4 regions of the Nonomuraea sp. NPDC049028 genome follow, and region 3 is predicted to be linked to each of the others. Evidence: riboswitches for the same ligand, from Rfam matches in the RefSeq annotation. Region 3 holds a riboswitch; each other region holds the start of a gene.
What was found. Region 3 has a riboswitch for cyclic di-AMP ahead of ACGFJ2_RS11120 (coiled-coil domain-containing protein). Riboswitches for the same ligand answer to the same signal wherever they lie in the genome.

Region 1: linked by a shared signal. The riboswitch ahead of ACGFJ2_RS12830 (hypothetical protein) and the one ahead of ACGFJ2_RS11120 (coiled-coil domain-containing protein) in region 3 are both predicted to bind cyclic di-AMP.
Region 2: linked by a shared signal. The riboswitch ahead of ACGFJ2_RS20935 (C40 family peptidase) and the one ahead of ACGFJ2_RS11120 (coiled-coil domain-containing protein) in region 3 are both predicted to bind cyclic di-AMP.
Region 4: linked by a shared signal. The riboswitch ahead of ACGFJ2_RS07035 (CHAP domain-containing protein) and the one ahead of ACGFJ2_RS11120 (coiled-coil domain-containing protein) in region 3 are both predicted to bind cyclic di-AMP.

The regions. Positions count from the first base shown of each region.
Region 1 is NZ_JBICTR010000003.1:419,297-423,366, forward strand. It holds gene ACGFJ2_RS12825 (alpha/beta hydrolase) at 1-580, opposite strand, end outside; gene ACGFJ2_RS12830 (hypothetical protein) at 706-1,449, opposite strand; cyclic di-AMP (ydaO/yuaA leader) riboswitch at 1,630-1,764, opposite strand; gene ACGFJ2_RS12835 (DUF5302 domain-containing protein) at 1,930-2,130, opposite strand; gene ACGFJ2_RS12840 (MDR family MFS transporter) at 2,178-3,626, opposite strand; gene ACGFJ2_RS12845 (PadR family transcriptional regulator) at 3,683-4,070, shown strand, end outside.
Region 2 is NZ_JBICTR010000005.1:297,483-301,552, reverse strand. It holds partial or broken gene ACGFJ2_RS20950 (RDD family protein) at 1-147, opposite strand, end outside; gene ACGFJ2_RS20945 (hypothetical protein) at 184-1,068, shown strand; gene ACGFJ2_RS20940 (amino-acid N-acetyltransferase) at 1,091-1,648, opposite strand; cyclic di-AMP (ydaO/yuaA leader) riboswitch at 1,937-2,097, shown strand; gene ACGFJ2_RS20935 (C40 family peptidase) at 2,103-3,146, shown strand; gene ACGFJ2_RS20930 (LuxR C-terminal-related transcriptional regulator) at 3,210-3,422, opposite strand; gene lysX (bifunctional lysylphosphatidylglycerol synthetase/lysine--tRNA ligase LysX) at 4,000-4,070, opposite strand, start outside.
Region 3 is NZ_JBICTR010000003.1:21,785-25,854, reverse strand. It holds gene ACGFJ2_RS11135 (MerR family DNA-binding transcriptional regulator) at 29-811, shown strand; gene ACGFJ2_RS11130 (hypothetical protein) at 931-1,125, opposite strand; gene ACGFJ2_RS11125 (hypothetical protein) at 1,215-1,691, opposite strand; gene ACGFJ2_RS11120 (coiled-coil domain-containing protein) at 1,809-2,771, opposite strand; cyclic di-AMP (ydaO/yuaA leader) riboswitch at 2,777-2,917, opposite strand; gene galT (galactose-1-phosphate uridylyltransferase) at 2,987-4,057, opposite strand; gene ACGFJ2_RS11110 (DeoR/GlpR family DNA-binding transcription regulator) at 4,054-4,070, opposite strand, start outside.
Region 4 is NZ_JBICTR010000002.1:151,611-155,680, forward strand. It holds gene ACGFJ2_RS07025 (CHAP domain-containing protein) at 1-659, opposite strand, end outside; cyclic di-AMP (ydaO/yuaA leader) riboswitch at 672-818, opposite strand; gene ACGFJ2_RS07030 (C40 family peptidase) at 1,375-1,815, shown strand; cyclic di-AMP (ydaO/yuaA leader) riboswitch at 1,993-2,147, shown strand; gene ACGFJ2_RS07035 (CHAP domain-containing protein) at 2,162-2,893, shown strand; gene ACGFJ2_RS07040 (M56 family metallopeptidase) at 3,232-4,070, opposite strand, start outside.

The DNA of each region.
Region 1 (4,070 bases), 400 kb from region 3:
GGTCGTACGCCTGGCCGGACAGCCGGAGGATGCGTTCCCGGTCCATGTCGAAGCCGGGCGAGCCGATCACCGCCCACGTCCTCAAGGACTGGGCGAGCACGGCGTCCCGATCGGTCGGGGGCGCGGCGAGCAGCACCGCGCTGGCCTCCGGCGTGGGCGGGGCCACGTCCGGGCCGGGCGTCGACATGATCGAGGTAAGGGTCAGGACCCGTTCGGGGTGCCGGATGGCGAGCGTCTGGGCGATCATGCCGCCCATCGAGGCGCCCACGACGTGGGCGGCGGGCCAGCCGAGGACGTCCATCAGCCCGGCCGCGTCGTCGGCCATGTCGTCCAGCAGATACGAAGAGGACGTCCCCAGTGTGGGAACGCCCTCGTCGTGCAGGTGTGTGGAGAGTCCGGAGTCACGGTTGTCGAATCTGACAACGTGATGGCCCTGCTCCGCCAGGAGCTCGCAGAGCTCGTCGTCCCAGTGGATGAGCTGGGCGCCGAGCCCCATGATGAGGAGCAGGGGACGTCCGCCGGGTGAGCCGAAGGTCTCGTACGCGATCTCGATGCCGTTCGCGGCTGCAAGCGTGGTCACGAGGTCAGAATGACATTCTGTTTCCCGCGACGCAAAGACCGCCGGCTCCGAAACCGACGACCATCAAGGCCGTCGGCTCCGGACCTGACGGCCGTCAGCAAGACCGTCTTCGGACCTGACGGTTGTCAGCGCCGGACGAGCTTGCGGATCCGGTCGCGGCCGACCGTCACGCCACCGCCGAACATCGCCAGCGCGACCGCCGCGGCGGCGCCACCGATGGCGTTCGACTCGACGATCTTCTCCTCAGCCTTGTCGGCCTTCTTGGCGGCCACCGGCACGGCCTTGGCGGGAGCGGGCTTGACCGCGGCGGGCTTGTCGCCCTCGGCCACGATCTTCGGGGGCTTGGCGGGGTTGCGGTCCACGACGGCGTACGCACCGGTCGAGAAGGGCTGCGGGTAGTTCTTCTTGCCCGGACCGCTACCCCACTTGGTGATGACGTAGTCGATCTTGATGTGGCCCGCGCCACCGTTGCCGTCCACGCCCAGCGTGCTGGAGTTGAAGCGGCCACCGGTCAGGGCGGCGAAAGTCTTGGCGTCGAGGTCGAGCATGACGCCGCTGGAGGACGGCACGCCCGGACCGCGGTCGCCGACGAAGAAGGGCATCTTCTTGCCCTTGTAGACGACGTAACCCTCGGTCATGAGCGGCCAGCTCGGGCTGGCGGCGAGCCCCTTCTGCATGGGCTTGCCGCTGGCCGGCAGCCCGGTGTCCCCGGCGCGGCCGGAGGAGTCGTCCCAGAAGTAGGACGCGGTGGTCTTGCCCTTGAGCAGGACCTTCTTGTCGTTGCCGGTGTCGGCGTGTGCGGCGGTGCCTGCGCTGATGGAGATCGCGCCTACGAGGGCGGCGGTGAGCATAGCAGAGCGAACAGACATGAAGCAGTGAAGTCCTTTATACGGGAAAAGGGGATCGCGCTCGTGAAAGGTGGGCGTAGCCGGGCAAGACGCCAAACGGTCGCTACGCGGAGCGTGGAAGAGCGGGGGGAAGGCGCCGGTCAGTCTGCGGACGACAACACGCGGGCTGGCGGCACGACGCGGGGGTTACGCATGCGGTAGGTGTCCTCTCCATCTCGCCTACCGGGTTAGCTGACGGGTTCGGACGTGGAGATGCCCTACCGACCGAGGTCGGATTCACCCCTAAGGAACGTTGGTTCCCCGGTTCCCGCGAGCGGGATTCGGCGCCTGCCGGTTGGTACTCCCCTGTTGAAGCCCCAAAGTCACCGGCTGGTAACTCCATGAACTATAGGTACCGAACCGGACAAAGGCAAACATAAGCCCATGAAACGGGCGAAGATCTACCTAGAGGGTCAAGAAAAAAGGGGGGTACGGCATGCCGTACCCCCAGAAAAGCTCAGGTCAACCGCCGCTCTTCCGCCTGAAAGAACGCTTGCTGGCGGCGGGCCCGTGAGCGCCGTGAATCTTGGAAGGGTCGTTGCCCCTGCCACCCGCGCTCGAGTCAGCATGCTGGTTACGCTTGCGCTCCAGCGCCTCGCGGAACTTGCGCTTCATCTCGTCCTCGGGAGTTTCGTCGACTTCCGGCTCCGGTGTTTCCGCCATGAGGACCTCCTGGTGTTGGGGACAAGGACAGCTTCGCATGACGGCGCTCAGGACGCGAAACTGGCCTCGACCTTGGGCTGTGGGGTTTCCCGGTCGATCCGCACACCGGGCATGGCGATCAGGGCGACCAGCGCCACGAGGGCGCCCGCGACCCCCAGCGAGGGAATGACCAGGGCCGCGGCCGAGGCGTGCGCGGCGGCCAGTCCGTGCAGCGGCGCCTCGGTGGCGATGACGGAGGTGTAGGCGGTGCCGGCCAGGGCCAGGGCGACCGAGCCGCCGATCTGGCGGAAGAACGTCAGGTTGGCCGAGGCCGTACCCATGTACTGGGGCGGCACCGAGTTCGACACGGCCACGGTCAGGCCGGAGAGCATCGGGCCCATGCCGAGGCCGATCAGCGCCATCCACCCGACGAGCACCCAGGGCGGCGTGTCCAGCGTCAGACCGGCGCACAACAGCGTGCCCACGACCAGCAGGAACGGCGCCGCCACCAGCCACGGCTTGTAGACGCGCGTCCGGCTGATCAGCGCGCCCACGACCATGCTGCCCACCACCATGGCCAGGGTCAGCGGGTAGATCCGCAGCCCCGACTCGGTGGCGCTGGCGCCGAGCGCCTCCTGGAAGTAGCGCGGCAGGAACACCACGCCGGCGAACATGCAGAAGGCGGTGAAGAAGGAGGTCACGTTGACCAGCGTGTACGTACGGTTCCGGAACAGGTGCATGGGCATGATGGGCGCCTCGGCCCGCATCTCCACCACCACGAACACCACGAGCGACACCAGAGCCAGCACGATCGGCCCGATCACCGGCACGCTGGTCCAGGTGTGGCCGTCGAGCCCCTTCTCGGTCAGGCCGATGAGCAGCGAGCTGATGCCAACTGTGAAGACCCCGATGCCCAGGTAGTCGGGCCGTCCGCCGCCATGTCCCGGCCGGCGCGGCAGGCGCAGCACGATGATCGCGATCAGCACCAGGCCGATCGGCACGTTCACATAAAAGGCCCAGCGCCAGCTCGCGTGGTCGGTGAAGAGCCCGCCCAGGAACGGCCCGGCGAGGTAGCTGAGCGCCATCACTCCGCCCATCGCGCCCTGCACCCGGGCTCCGCCCTTCTCCGGCGGGAACAGTTCGAGCACCAGGGCGATCGACAGCGGCAGCAGCGCGCCCGCGCCCAAGCCCTGCAACGCGCGGAACAGGATGAGCTGCGTCATGTCCTGCGCCACCCCGCATAGCGCCGACCCCAGGAGGAACACGGACATGCCGATCAGCAGCAGCGGCTTCCTGCCGTGCTGGTCCGACAGCCTTCCATAGAGGGGCACGGTCACGGTCGAGGTCAGCAGGTAGGCCGTGACGACCCAGGTGTAGAGATCGACGCCGCCCAGTTCCGTGATGATCCGCGGCAGGGCCGTACCGACGATCGTCTGGTCGAGCATTCCTAAGAACATGCCGCCGAGCACGGCGACCAGCAGGAGGCCATCGCCTCTGCGCTTCGTGTCAGTATTCACGTGTGGAGAGTGACATGTAAGGATTGACATGTCAACACTTTGCTATGCTTGCCGACATGTCCCTACGGATCGCGCTGCTCGGGCTCCTCGACGCCAAGGGGCCGGCCAGCGGCTACGACCTGGCGAAATCCTTCGAGCGGTCGCTCAATCACGTCTGGCAGGCCGGGCATACGCAGATCTACCCGGAGCTGGTGAAGATGGCCGCCGACGGGCTGGTGGCGGTCGAGTCGGAGGGGGCGCGCGGACGGAAGATGTACGCGATCACGCCCGAGGGCGCGGAGCAGGTGCGCTCCTGGCTGGTCGAGCACGAACCGGTCGGTGCGATACGCAGCGAGGTGGCCCTCCAGGCGTTCCTGCTTCCGCTGCTCGACAGGGAGTCGGCCATCGCGGTGGTCGAGCGCATCAGGGCGGGGTTCCAGCAGCGGCTGGCCGTCCTGGAGTGCA
Region 2 (4,070 bases), on a different contig from region 3:
GCCGTAGAGCGTCGGGCCCATCAGGCCGGTCGTGACGCCGGTCGCGGAGTTGTAGCCGGCGAGCAGGATGGCCCCGAAAACGAGACCGATCACCCAGTTCGCGATGCCGAAGATGACACCGTCGATGATCCTCGCCACGAGCCGCTGCCACCACTCGGCGAGCGGGGCCGGGGCGCCGGGCGGTTGGACCCCGTGCGGCTGCGGCTGCCCGTAGCCGGGCTGCTGGCCGTACTGGGGCTGCTGACCGTAGCCGGGCTGGCCGTACTGCTGCTGCTGACCGTAGTCCGGCTGGCCGTACTGCTGCTGGCCGTAGCCGGGTTGCGACGGCTGCTGCTGGCCATAGCCCGGCTGGGACGGCTGCTGCTGCCCGTAACCGGGCTGCTGGCCGTAATTGGGCTGCTGGCCATAGCCGGGCTGCTGGCCCGACGGTGGCTGCTGGCCGTACTGCTGCTGGCCGTAGCCGGGTTGCGACGGCTGCTGCTGCCCGTAGCCCGGCTGGGACGGCTGCTGCTGCCCGTAACCGGGCTGCTGGCCGTATCCAGGCTGGGATTGCGGTTGCTGACCGTAACCGGGTTGCGATTGCGGCTGCTGACCGTAGTTGGGCTGGCCGTACTCGGGTTGCTGACCCGAAGCCTGCTGCTGACCGTATCCGGGTTGCTGACCGTAGCCGGGCTGCTGGCCGTAGTCCGGTTGCTGACCGTAGCCGGGCTGCTGCCCGTACTGCGGCTGTTGTCCGTACTGCGGTTGCTGCGGCTGCTGGCCGTAGCCCGGCTGCTGCTGACCGTACTGCGGCTGTTGGCCGTAGCCCGGCTGCTGCTGCCCATAGTTGGGTTGCTGACCGTAGGCGTCGTCCGCCCGGTAGCCAACGACCGTCGCATCCGGGTCGGGCTCGCCATAGGGACGGCCCGTGTTGTGATGTCCGTATTCAGATCCGCCAGGCGCAGAGTTCTCGCCGGATTCGTCCTGTGGATACGGCGGCTGTCCGGTGCTCACCGTGTCACCTCGCTTCGAGTGCGCATGTGGCACGTGTCAGGACACATGCCTGTGCTGCCCAACGTATCGACATAGGTATCAACAATCACCTTTCCCATTAGTCAAGGTCCGCGTCACCCGATGTCAGGTGGAGAAGCATGCGGGTGTTCCCCAGGGTGTTGGGCTTGACGTGTTCGAGGTCGAGGAACTCGGCGACACCCTCGTCGTACGAGGCCAGCAGCTCCGCATAGACCTCGGGTGAGACCGGAGTGCCCTGTACGGGGCGGAATCCATGCCTCGCGAAAAAATCCACCTCAAAAGTCAGACAGAAAACCCGGCGCAGGCCGAGTTCCCGGGCCGTTTTGATCAAGGAAGAGACGATCCGGTGCCCGATTCCGAAGCCTCGGAACTCCGGATCAACGGCCACCGTGCGAATCTCCGCGAGATCCTCCCAAAGCACGTGCAGCGCGCCACAGCCGACCACTTGGCCGCCGCGCTCGGCGATCCAGAACTCCTGCACGTCCTCGTACAGAGTGACGGTGGCCTTCTCCAGAAGCCGGGGCCCGGCGCCCGCGTAGGTGTCGACCAGGAGACGGATCGTCCTGACATCCGGCGTGCGAGCACGCCGGACGACGACTTCCGTGTCCGGGACTGTCACTTCGGCGACCTGCTCCATGGGTCTCCAGCGTACAGATCCGATTACGGCCTCCCCGTAACTCTGACGTCTCTCCCATCTCATGACATCTCGTGGTTGATCGAGCACGATGAGGGATCCCTTGGCCCTCAGGCTTCCATGCCTTGACGAACTTGGTGCAAAAAGGACATAAAGTTTGTCCTGCACCGGCAAGCACGAGATCACCTCGTGACCCTTCGGTTGTGAAACCTCTACAGACTTGGCAGTTCTGGTTGAGCACGAACCCGGAGTGCACTAGTGTCCAGCGACGATGTCACCCACGCGAGCCAGCGTGGAGACGCGCCCAATCCCCGTAAGGGGAGCCGGGGACCCGCCGGTGGCGACCTCATCCCGACGCCACCACCCATGGGGTGAATCCGAGCGAGTCGTTCGGTAGGGCTGCTCCGGCCCGAACCCGTCAGCTAACCCGGTAGGCGCCGATGAGAGGAGCTGGTTGGTGAAGCAGACCCGCGATCGCGAGACGAAGCCGGCGGGCGCTCAGGCCCGCCCTTCTGAGCTCCGGAAGATCCCCACCCGGTTGGGTGTCATCGCGGCGACCATCGCCACCCTCCTCTTCGCCGTACCCGTCGGCTCCGCCGTCGCCGATCCCAAGCCCTCGCTGAAGGACCTGTCCAAGCAGGCCGAGGAGCTCCACACCCAGATCGAGACGCTGAGCGAGGAGTTCAACGGCCAGCGGGAGAAGCTCAAGACCGCCAAGAAGTCGGCTGAGGCGGCCAAGAAGACGCTGTCCACCAGTGAGGCCGATCTGGCCGCGAAGCGCGCCAAGGCCGCGCTGCTGGCCCAGAACGCCTACATCAACGGCGGCTTCGGCCAGGCGCTGGCATTCGGCACCTCCGACGACCCCGAGAGCTTCCTCGACCGGGCGGCCACCACTTACGCGCTGGAGCAGCAGCAGGGCTTCGAGGTCAACCAGGTGACCACGGCCAGGCAGGCCGCCGAGCAGGCAAGGGCCAGCGCCAAGACGCGCATCGACGAGGTCGAGAAGATCGTCGAGGGCCTCGGCACCAAGCGCGACAAGATCACCAAGCTCGTCGCCAAGGTCGAGAGCAGTCTCTTCAAGCGGGCGATCGGCGAGGCGGGCCGTCCCGGCACCCGGGCCACGCGGGTCGACCTGCCGGTCATCGGCGCCGGCAAGGCCGCCACGGCCGCCAGGTGGGCGCTCACGCAGCAGCTCAAGCCGTACGTCTGGGGCGCCGAGGGGCCGACCTCGTACGACTGCTCCGGCCTCGTGATGGCGGCCTACCAGCGGGTGGGCATCTCACTGCCGCACTACACCGGCGACCAGTGGACGGCCGGACGGCACATCTCCAAGGAGGAGCTGCGCGCCGGCGACCTGGTCTTCTTCTATGGTGACCTGCACCACGTCGGCATCTACATCGGCGGCGGCATGATGGTCCACGCGCCGCAGACCGGCGACGTCGTACGCATCGCGTCCATCGCCCGCCGCCCGTTCGCGGGCGCCGTACGCATCGCCGACTGACCTCCGGACACCACGACAAGCACTCTGACAGCTGGGGCCCGGGCGGCTGGGCCGGTCGAACGGTCAGATGAGCTGGCGGCGGGCGGCCCAGGCCACGGCCTCGATCGCGGTGGCGACGCCGATGCGGTCGCAGATACCCCGAAGTCTCCGGCGTACCGTGCGTCCACTGATATCCAGTCGTCTGCCAACCCGATCAACCGTGACCCCCTTGGCAAGCTCCGCCAGCAACGCCAGATCCGCGTGGCTAAGCTCGACGCTCTCAGTGAGCACATACATCGGGAGCCCTCCCCCCAACAGCAGAACTCGAGACGTCTATGTCCGAGCAGAGCTGCAGCTCGTCTCGCAGACGGTAAACGCATTCTGGAAAGGTCGTCAAGCCAGCGGATACCGCCCTCTGACCATCGCCATTGACATGATCGGCTGTATGTGAAGTACTCGCCATATGTCGGCACACTTCGGGGCCCGATGAGGGATCACAGGCGCCCTTACAACGGCTCCAGCCCGCTCCCCAAGAGCGCCGCGAACCTGCTGAGCGCCGAATCCGTAAAACGCGAATATTCTTCGCATTCAATATGCGAAATATCGGAAATGTGGCTGCTTAGGGCAGTCTTTTGTACCCCCGCGCCGCCGGGTCAGCAGCGCCCGCCAAAGACCATGAACGGTTCATGCGCCAGAGGGAGAAGCCACTCGGCGCAGGCGGCCGGGAGATGCCCGCTCCCCGCGTTAAGGGACTGGCGAACGCCGCCGCCCGCGTTCTCCTACTCGCCGCAGGAGATCGGGCCGCTGTCAACCCGACAGCGGCCGGTACGGCCCGGCGTGGGAGCCGGGCCGACACTCTTCGGCGGCAGCCGGGTCAGTGGGTCGGCTTGACCAGTGGGAACAAGATCGTTTCCCGGATGCTCTTGCCGGTGAAAGCCATGATCA
Region 3 (4,070 bases):
AGCTCGAGCACAAGGCAGGATTGCGCAGATGAACGGAGTCACGATCGGGCAGGCAGCGGCATTCGTCGGCGTCACAATGAAGACGGTGCGCCACTACCACAAGCTCGGCCTGGTCAAGGAGCCGGAACGCGACAGCTCCGGCTACCGCAGGTACGGATCGGCCGAGCTGTTGCGGCTGGTGCAGGTCCGGACGCTGGCCGTCGCCGGGGTGCCGCTGGCCGAAGTCGGGCCCCTGCTCGATGCCGACGCCGCCCAGTTCGCCGCCGCGCTCGCCGACGTCGAGCGGCAGGTCACCGAACGGATCGAGGAGCTGATCGCGCGCCGTGACATGCTGCACCGGCTCGCCGACGGAGACCGGGCTCTGCTGCCCGACCGCGCCGTGGCGCTGCTGGAGCGGATGTCCGGCCTCGGCCTCCCCACGGAGGAGGTGGCGGCCACCAGGGAGGGCTGGGTGCTGGCCAGGGCCCTGGTTCCCGAGGGCTTCGACGACTTCCTCACCCATGTCGAGCACGCCCTCGACGACCCCCGCTTCGTCGCGTTGATCAAGCGCGCCACCGAAGCCACGGCATGGCAGCCGGACGACCCGCGCCTGGCCGAACTCGCCACTGCCATCGCCGACCACTTCCTCGCCAACCCCGCACACCTGAAGATCGTGACCGGCCTGCAAGCCCGCACCGACGCCGCGGCCCGATACCACCTGATCGCCCACTACGGCGAAGAGCAGGGATCGGCCACGGCCCAGGGGATCGCGCTCGTCGAGACCAAGCTCCGCGCCGCCGGCGTCCACATCCCCAGACCAGGCACCCACTGACTGACCTGCTCCTGCGACCGACGGTTCGGCGGCCATAGGGGAAGAGCCGCCGCTGGCGGAGGGTCTTATTCAGAGCGTGGGAATTCTTAGGTCGGCCGAAAGCCGAGCGTGACTCAGTCTCAGCTGTGGATCGGGTAAGCGGCCTGGAAGGTCAGCCTATGGTCAGCGGTGTCGCCGATGTGGGTGAGGAGTTCGTCGAGGGCGGCGTATTCCTCCCACGGCTGCCGGCCGGTCGCCTGGGCCAGGTGGGTCACGATGAGGTCTTCGAGGTCCGGGACGCGCTTGTTCTTCCAGATCTTGTCGGCGAGGCTCACCAGCAGGTCTTCGAGGGTGATGTCGGTGTCTGCCCAGGACGCGTGAGTGGCCGCGAAGCGAGCGCGGGCGTCATCGAACCCGTAGCGGATCAGCAGGTCCCGGCCGGCGGGCTCGTGCGCCGAGCCGGGGCCGGAGAGTTCGGCGACGTGCAGGGACTTGCCGATGTCGGGCGTAACGGTGGCCCGGCGGGGTCATTCAGTGCGTGTGCGAGTGCGGCGGAGTTCGTCGCCGTGGGCTCGTTCAGCCCGGGCCGGGCGAGGTGCTGTCTGGCCTGGATCCAGATCGCCTCGAACTCCTGGCGGGTGATCTCGGCGGCTTGATCGGCGTCCTGCCAGCCTTCGAGGCTGCCTTCGGCGAGAACGCCGAAACGATGCTCGTAGGCCTGAAGCTCGGCCAACCCGTGCTGATCGCGAAGCCGGAACACTTCGTCGAGGGCTGCCGCTGCGGTGGGGCGCTGGTCAGGGCCTTGAAGATCGATCTGTCGGACGGCCCATTCCTGGTCATCAAGTTCGTAGTAGAACCAGGTGTCTTCCGCAGGATGATAGAGGCGTATCCATCGAGCCATGGCGCCATGGTGTCACGACCGGACGCCCCTTCAGCGTCCGGTGAGCACCAGGTACGCCGCGACCTACGTCACCCCGAACACCCCCTCACACCAGATGCGAGAAGGTGCCCGGGCACCCTAGAACATCGAGATGTGCACGTGGTCGAAGTGGTTCTGGGTGATGCTGCCGCGATCGGACATCGAGCTCCACCCCGAGCCCTGGTTGATGCGCTGCTTCCAGATCACGTACTTGACCCCGAGCTTGTCCTTGTTCTCCAGCGCCCAGGCCGCCACGCGGTCGCCGAGTGCCTGGTTGGCCGCGCTGGGCATGCTGCCGCCGGTGCTCATCATGAAGTCGCACGCGCGCCCCAGCGGGTGCTCGCCGCCGCCGCCCGAGCGGAAGCAGCCCACCTCGTACGGCAGCGCGAAGTCCTTCTGGATCAGCCCGCGGATCACCCGCATCCGGGCGGTGATGTTGTCGGTGCCTGAGGGCAGTTCGGGCGCCCAGCTGCCGTCCGAGCGGCGGCCGGGGCCGAACGGGATGAGGCCTTTCAGCTTCTTCTGGATGTCCTTGATGACGCCCTGCGCGTCGTCGCGTTGCTTGGCGACATTGGCGGCGTCCTCGCGGATCTTCGCCTCGAGGGCGGCCGCCTGGTCCGCGGCCGCCTTCTTCTCGTCCCGAGCGGTGGCCACGCCCTGCACGACCGCCTGTTGCTCGGCCGCGAGGTGGTCCAGCAACGCCGCGCTGGAGGCATCGGTCGGGAGGGTGAGGTTCGGCAGCGCGCCGGTGCCGTTCTGGTACTGCAGGCGCGCGAGTTCAGTGACGCGTTTCTGGGCGGTGATGAGCTGGGCCTCCGCCGTGGCCAGCCGTTTCTTGGTCGTTTCCGAATCCTGTTTGGCCTTGGCGAGTTCGACGCGCTTGAGGTTGTAGGTCTCGATGAGCTTGTCGACCTTCTTGTCCAGCTGCTTCAGCTCCGCGCGGAGCTGGGCCTCGCTGGGCTTGGGGGCGGCAGCGGCGGGCGTGGCCGTGAAGGCGCCGAAGGCTATGGAAGCGGTGGTGATGAGAGCGATGGCGAGACTCGAGGGGGACGCAGCCGCCACGAAGGGTTTCCTCTCCCTATGCCGGCCGGGTTAGCTGACGGGTTCGGGCAGGGAGATGCCGCCTTACCACCTGAGTGGATTCACCCCAAGACGCGATGGGTCCCCGGCTCCCGGGCCACGCACCCGGGATTAGGCCAGCACCGACCGTTTCGGTCGGCGCTGAAAAGGGATATTAGTGGTAAAACCAAGGTCATGCGACTCCAAGCGGCAACCAATTAGAGATCTACCTGTGATTTAAGCATGCGTGCGGCTTCCTCCGGCAGGACATCGTTGACGAACGCGCCCATAGCCGACTCCGAGCCCGCCAGATACTTGAGCTTCCCGGGCGCCCGTCTGATGCTGAACAGCTCCAGGTGCAGATAAGCCAGGTCACGATCCTGCCGCACCGGCGCCTGGTGCCAGGCTGAGATGTACGGCATGGCGACGCCGAACAACCCGTCGAGCGCTCGCAGCACAGAGGTGTAAAGCGGGGCGAAGGCGGCGCGTTCCTCCTCCGACAGCGCGGCCAGGTCCGGCACCTGCCGGTGCGGATACACATGCACCTCGAACGGCCAGCGGGCGGCGGCCGGCACGAAGGCCGTCCACAGCTCGTTGGCCGCCACCACGCGCACCCCGGCGGCCCGCTCGGCCGCCAGCACGTCGGCGAAGAGGTTGCCGCCCCGGTGCCGGGCGGCCGCGCCGAGCTGGAGTTTGGTCCGCGGGGTCACGTACGGGTAGGCGTAGATCTGCCCGTGCGGGTGCGGCAGCGTGATGCCGATCTCCTCGCCCCGGTTCTCGAAGCAGAACACCTGCTCGACGCCCTCGATCGCGGACAGCTCGGCCGTACGGTCGGCCCACGCCTCCATGACCAGGCCCACCTGCTCGTCGGAGAGCCGCGAGAACGACGACGAATGCTCAGAGGTGAAGCACACCACCTCGCACCGCCCCACCCCCGGCCGGACCTCACTCAGCCCCCCGACATCCCCGTAAGTCCCGAAATTTCCGGAAAACGAGGGGAAGCGGTTCTCGAACACCGCCACGTCATAGTCGTACGCCGGGATCTCCGAAGCCCTCGTCTCGGACGACGGGCACAGCGGGCACTCATTGGCCGGAGGCAGGAACGTACGCGTCTGGCGGTGCCCCGCCATCGCGATCCACTCCTCGGTGAGCGGGTCGTAGCGCAGCTCCGACGCCATCGGCCTGGGGTCGAGCGCTCGCCGGTCGATCGCGCTCCGGTCGGCGTCGTCGCGCCGGTCGAAGTAGATCAGCTCTCGGCCGTCGGCCAGGTGGGTGATGGTGCGTTTCACTGCGAGTCCTCCG
Region 4 (4,070 bases), on a different contig from region 3:
TGCGGATAGCCATAGCCGACGACGTCGGACTTGGGTCGCACCCGCTCCTCGACCTTCCCATTGCCGGTGTTGCCTTCGATCGCGGTGATGGTGCCGTCGCGGTTGTCCTTCTTCACCAGGCCCATGTGGTCGATGGAAGTAATGCTCTTGTCGCCGCCCCATGCGTAGTAAACGACGGCTCCGGGCTTGGCAAGGGTGCCCCAGCGTCCGTTGTTCTTGAACCACCGCGCCCATGTGACCGTATAGGCGTCCCATCCCATCGTCGGCCTAACGCCGGTCTGCTCACCGACCCAAGAGACGAACATGGCGCACCACGGAGCGTTGGCGTAGGCCTGAAGGCTTCCTCCGTCGCGGGCCAGAGTCTCCTGGGCCCTGGGGGAAGTCATGTACCAGCTGTGGAATCGGGTGCCGCCGCCGCTGGCGTTCTCCGTCGTCCCCACCTGCTGCTGGGCCAGCTTCAGCACGGCGTCCGCCGTGACCTGGCGCTGGGGCTGGGAGGAAGTCGCAGACCGCGAGACGCCAGTTTGGGTCTCGCTGGCGTGGTCGCTGGCGAAGGCGGGCGTACTGGTGATGAGTGCACTGGCCACGGCCGCTGCGGCGAGGGTGAGGCCGTGCTTACGGGCGGACCTGCCGTAGTTCGGCAAGAGGTGTTTGGACATGCGGGGAATGGCTCCTTGCTTCCATGCCGCCTACCGGGTTAGCTGACGGGTTCGGGCGTGGAAGTGCCCTACGGAGCCCCGTTGGGACGGGCGCACCGATTCACCCCAAGAAAGTGGATCCCCGGCTCCGCGAGAAAGCGGACTCGGCGGCCGCGGCTGCGATCTGCACACAACGCCGGTGCAGACGAGACGCGGTCTCGGCATTACAGGCCACCATCGGAACGCTGCGGCCTTGGGCCTGTAAAGGTATGCAAGCCAAATGGCCAGCGCAAGCGAAACCTTTGGAAGCCGACCCGAAGGCCCTGTGTGGCCTAGGGTTCAGCCATTAATCCTTTACCTTTACCACGGCGTGGTGCCGTGCCTGAGCGTGGGCCGCTGTGTCGCTGTTCGGGTTGTGCATAATGTCGCAGTGACTATGAACCGTAGTAGCGTGCTGCCCCGAGCGGTGTACCTCGTGGCCGGACTCGTGGTTGCAACGCTGATGGCGGGGATGTTAGCCCTCGTCGACTACGAGCGACCGGCGAAGCCGCCCCGGCGTCTTCGGGCTGGACCCGGGAAGCCGGGCAAAGCTCGCCGGCGCCTGAACCGCCTGTTGTGGCGGCCCTCGACCGTCTGCGGGAGCCACACCTGCTTGTGGTCGCGAATCGTCCGCTGCCTGAACAAATGATCGAGCGGGTTCGAGTACGCAAAAGTGTGAGCTCCATGGAGATCGTCGATGCGGCGGCGATACCGCTCGGCGGTAGGAGGGTGGGAACGGTGGGGGTGGAACCATCGACCTTCCGGGCCTACACGCCCAAGCCGACCGTGCGCGGCGGCGAAGAGCAAACTGGGCGCCCCGTATGTCTGGGGCGCCGAGGGACCTGACGCCTTCGACTGTTCCGGCCTGATCCAGTGGGCCTTTGGCAGGGCGGGTATTCGGCTGCCGCGGGTGACGCATCAGCAGTTCGCCAGTGGACCCCGGGTCCCGTTTTCCCAGATGCGATCGGGTGACCTGATCTTCTGGCGGCTGGACCCCACCAACCCGGGCTACATTTCCCATGCCGCGATCTACTGGGGCGACGGAAAGATGATCCAAGCCCCGCAGGCGGGGGACGTCGTCAAACTGGTGCCCGTCCACACGCGCAATCTCGCAGGCGTGGTGAGGGTGATTGAGTGATCACGCGTTGACCCGCTGCGGTGCTTGCCTTGCGTATAACAACGTGTAGCGCACGGTATTGGTCGGTCTGCGTTGGATAGATCTTTTATGCCAAAAATCTCATTTCGGTAACCAGTCACCCTTTCTACCTACTACAGTCCTTCGTACTTGCCGGTGACTTGCCTTCGCGGTGGAGGCGGCCGGCTGGTGCCGAGGCCCGCGCCGCGGGAACCGGGGAACCAGAGCCTGGAGCGATCCACGCATGGGGTGAATCCGCCACGGATGCGGCGGTAGGGCGTCATCTCCTGGCCCGAACCCGTCAGCTAACCCGGTAGGCCATTAGGAGAAAGGGTCAAACCCCGGACCTATGCCATCCATTGTGGACGGGCTGCTCGACGCTGCCCAGAAAAATCTCGGCTATCGCGAGAAAACCGACGGCTACAGCAAGTTCGGTAACTGGTACTACGCCAACGTGGACAACAGCGACCCCTACTTCAAGACCGCCCCATGGTGCGACATGTTCATTACCTGGGCCGCCAACCAGGCGGGCGTCGAGAAGTACGTGGGGGATTTCGCCTACACCGTCGACCACGCCAAGTGGTTCAAGGAGCAGGACGCCTGGAGTGACAAGCCGGAGCCCGGCGCCATCGTCTTTTACGACTGGAGCGGGTCACGCGATGTGGAGCGGATCGACCATGCGGGCATCGTCGAGAAGGTACAGGGAGACCAGATCTCCACGATCGAGGCCAACGTCGACAAGGTGTGGCTCAAGCGCAAGGACAGGGACCAGAGCAAGGTCGTCGGCTACGGCCTTCCCCGCAAGGTCAAGGAGAAGTTCGGGGAGGGTGAGACGTTCGTCCTGACGGGCGGCAACCCGCGGACGCCTCTGGTCCGGAAAGGGGTCGTGCAGGCGGCGGGGAAGGCGCAGGAGACCGATGTCGTCCTGCCGACGGCCTCCACGGAGAGCATCGCGGTGTCTGGGGTCGTGTTCGCGGGCGTGCTCTGCGTTGCCGTCGTGGTCAGGCAGGTGAGACGTCGAAGCTCTGCCAGAGGCAGGCAGCAGCGGTATGCCGGCCGTCACCGTTCGATCATGGCGTAGCGGTTCATGATCTCGCAGGGCGGAAGGCGACGGTGAAGTCCGGCCCGCCGTTCTTGGGCCCATAGACCGTGCCGTCCTCGGTGGCGGCTACCAGTCGCTGCGGGTCGGGTGTCCGCCAGCGCAGCAACCTGCCGAAGCAACTGGGCTGCGCCATGTTGGAGGACGGCTTGGTGGAGGTCAACGAGTTCGGGCAGAGCTCGGTGAAGGGAGTCTTCGCGGCCGGCGACATGGCCAGGCGGGCGTCCATGCCGTTCCCCGGCTGGCCAGGTGATCATCGCCGCCGGTCAGGGCGTCACCGCGGCCCTCGTGATCGATCAGGAGTTGCTGTACGCCTGAGCTCAGAGCAGCGAGAGCGTGTGGCAATGATGCGCGATCAGCGCGCTCACCCCCGGAAACACCGCCAGAGCCGCCGGTCCTGCGAGGAACAAGGTGACGGCCACCGTGCCCACCAGCCGCTCGCGGCGGTGGAGCGGCGCGGCCGGATTGAGCATGCGGCGCACCCTGCTCAACGCGTTCTCGCCTGCAGCGCCCAGCGCGAACGCGGGCACCCGCCCGGTGGCCAGACCGACCAGAGCCGCGGCGAGGTGCAGGCGCGGATGCTGTCCCGCGGCCACATCGTCGGCCCGCAACTCCACCAGGCGGGCCACCTCCGCTTTGGCCGTTGCGAACAGCGGGAGAGCAGGAAATGCCTTGGCCAGGCCTTCAGCCAGGGCAAGGAGAAGATGGTGGCGTCCCCGGAGATGGGCTCGCTCGTGCGCCAGCACCGCGGCCACATGCTCGGGCGGCAGAGCGTGGAGCGCCGCCGTGGTGATCACGGCCTTGTTCGCCCTGCCGGGCAGGCAGTACGCGAGCGGCTCGTCGTACTCCAGGACCACCGCGTCCAACTCGCCGTCACGCCGGCCCAGCAGGCTCAGCATCTCCGAGTGCCGGGCACGCTCGCGCCGTGAGGTCAGCAGCACCCTGATCACGCAGAACACAGTCCGTGCGGTGATGAACCCGCTGACCAGGACGGCCAGCCGGAATCCGGCGGAGGCCACGTCGACGTCGGATCCGTGGCCGAGAAACTGCTTGCACACCTCGAACAGCCTGGCCAACCCGTGCCCGACCGCGTCGCCGGGGATCGCGGCACTCAGCGCGGCCATCACCGCCGAGAGGACCGCGGAGATGTCCGCGGCCA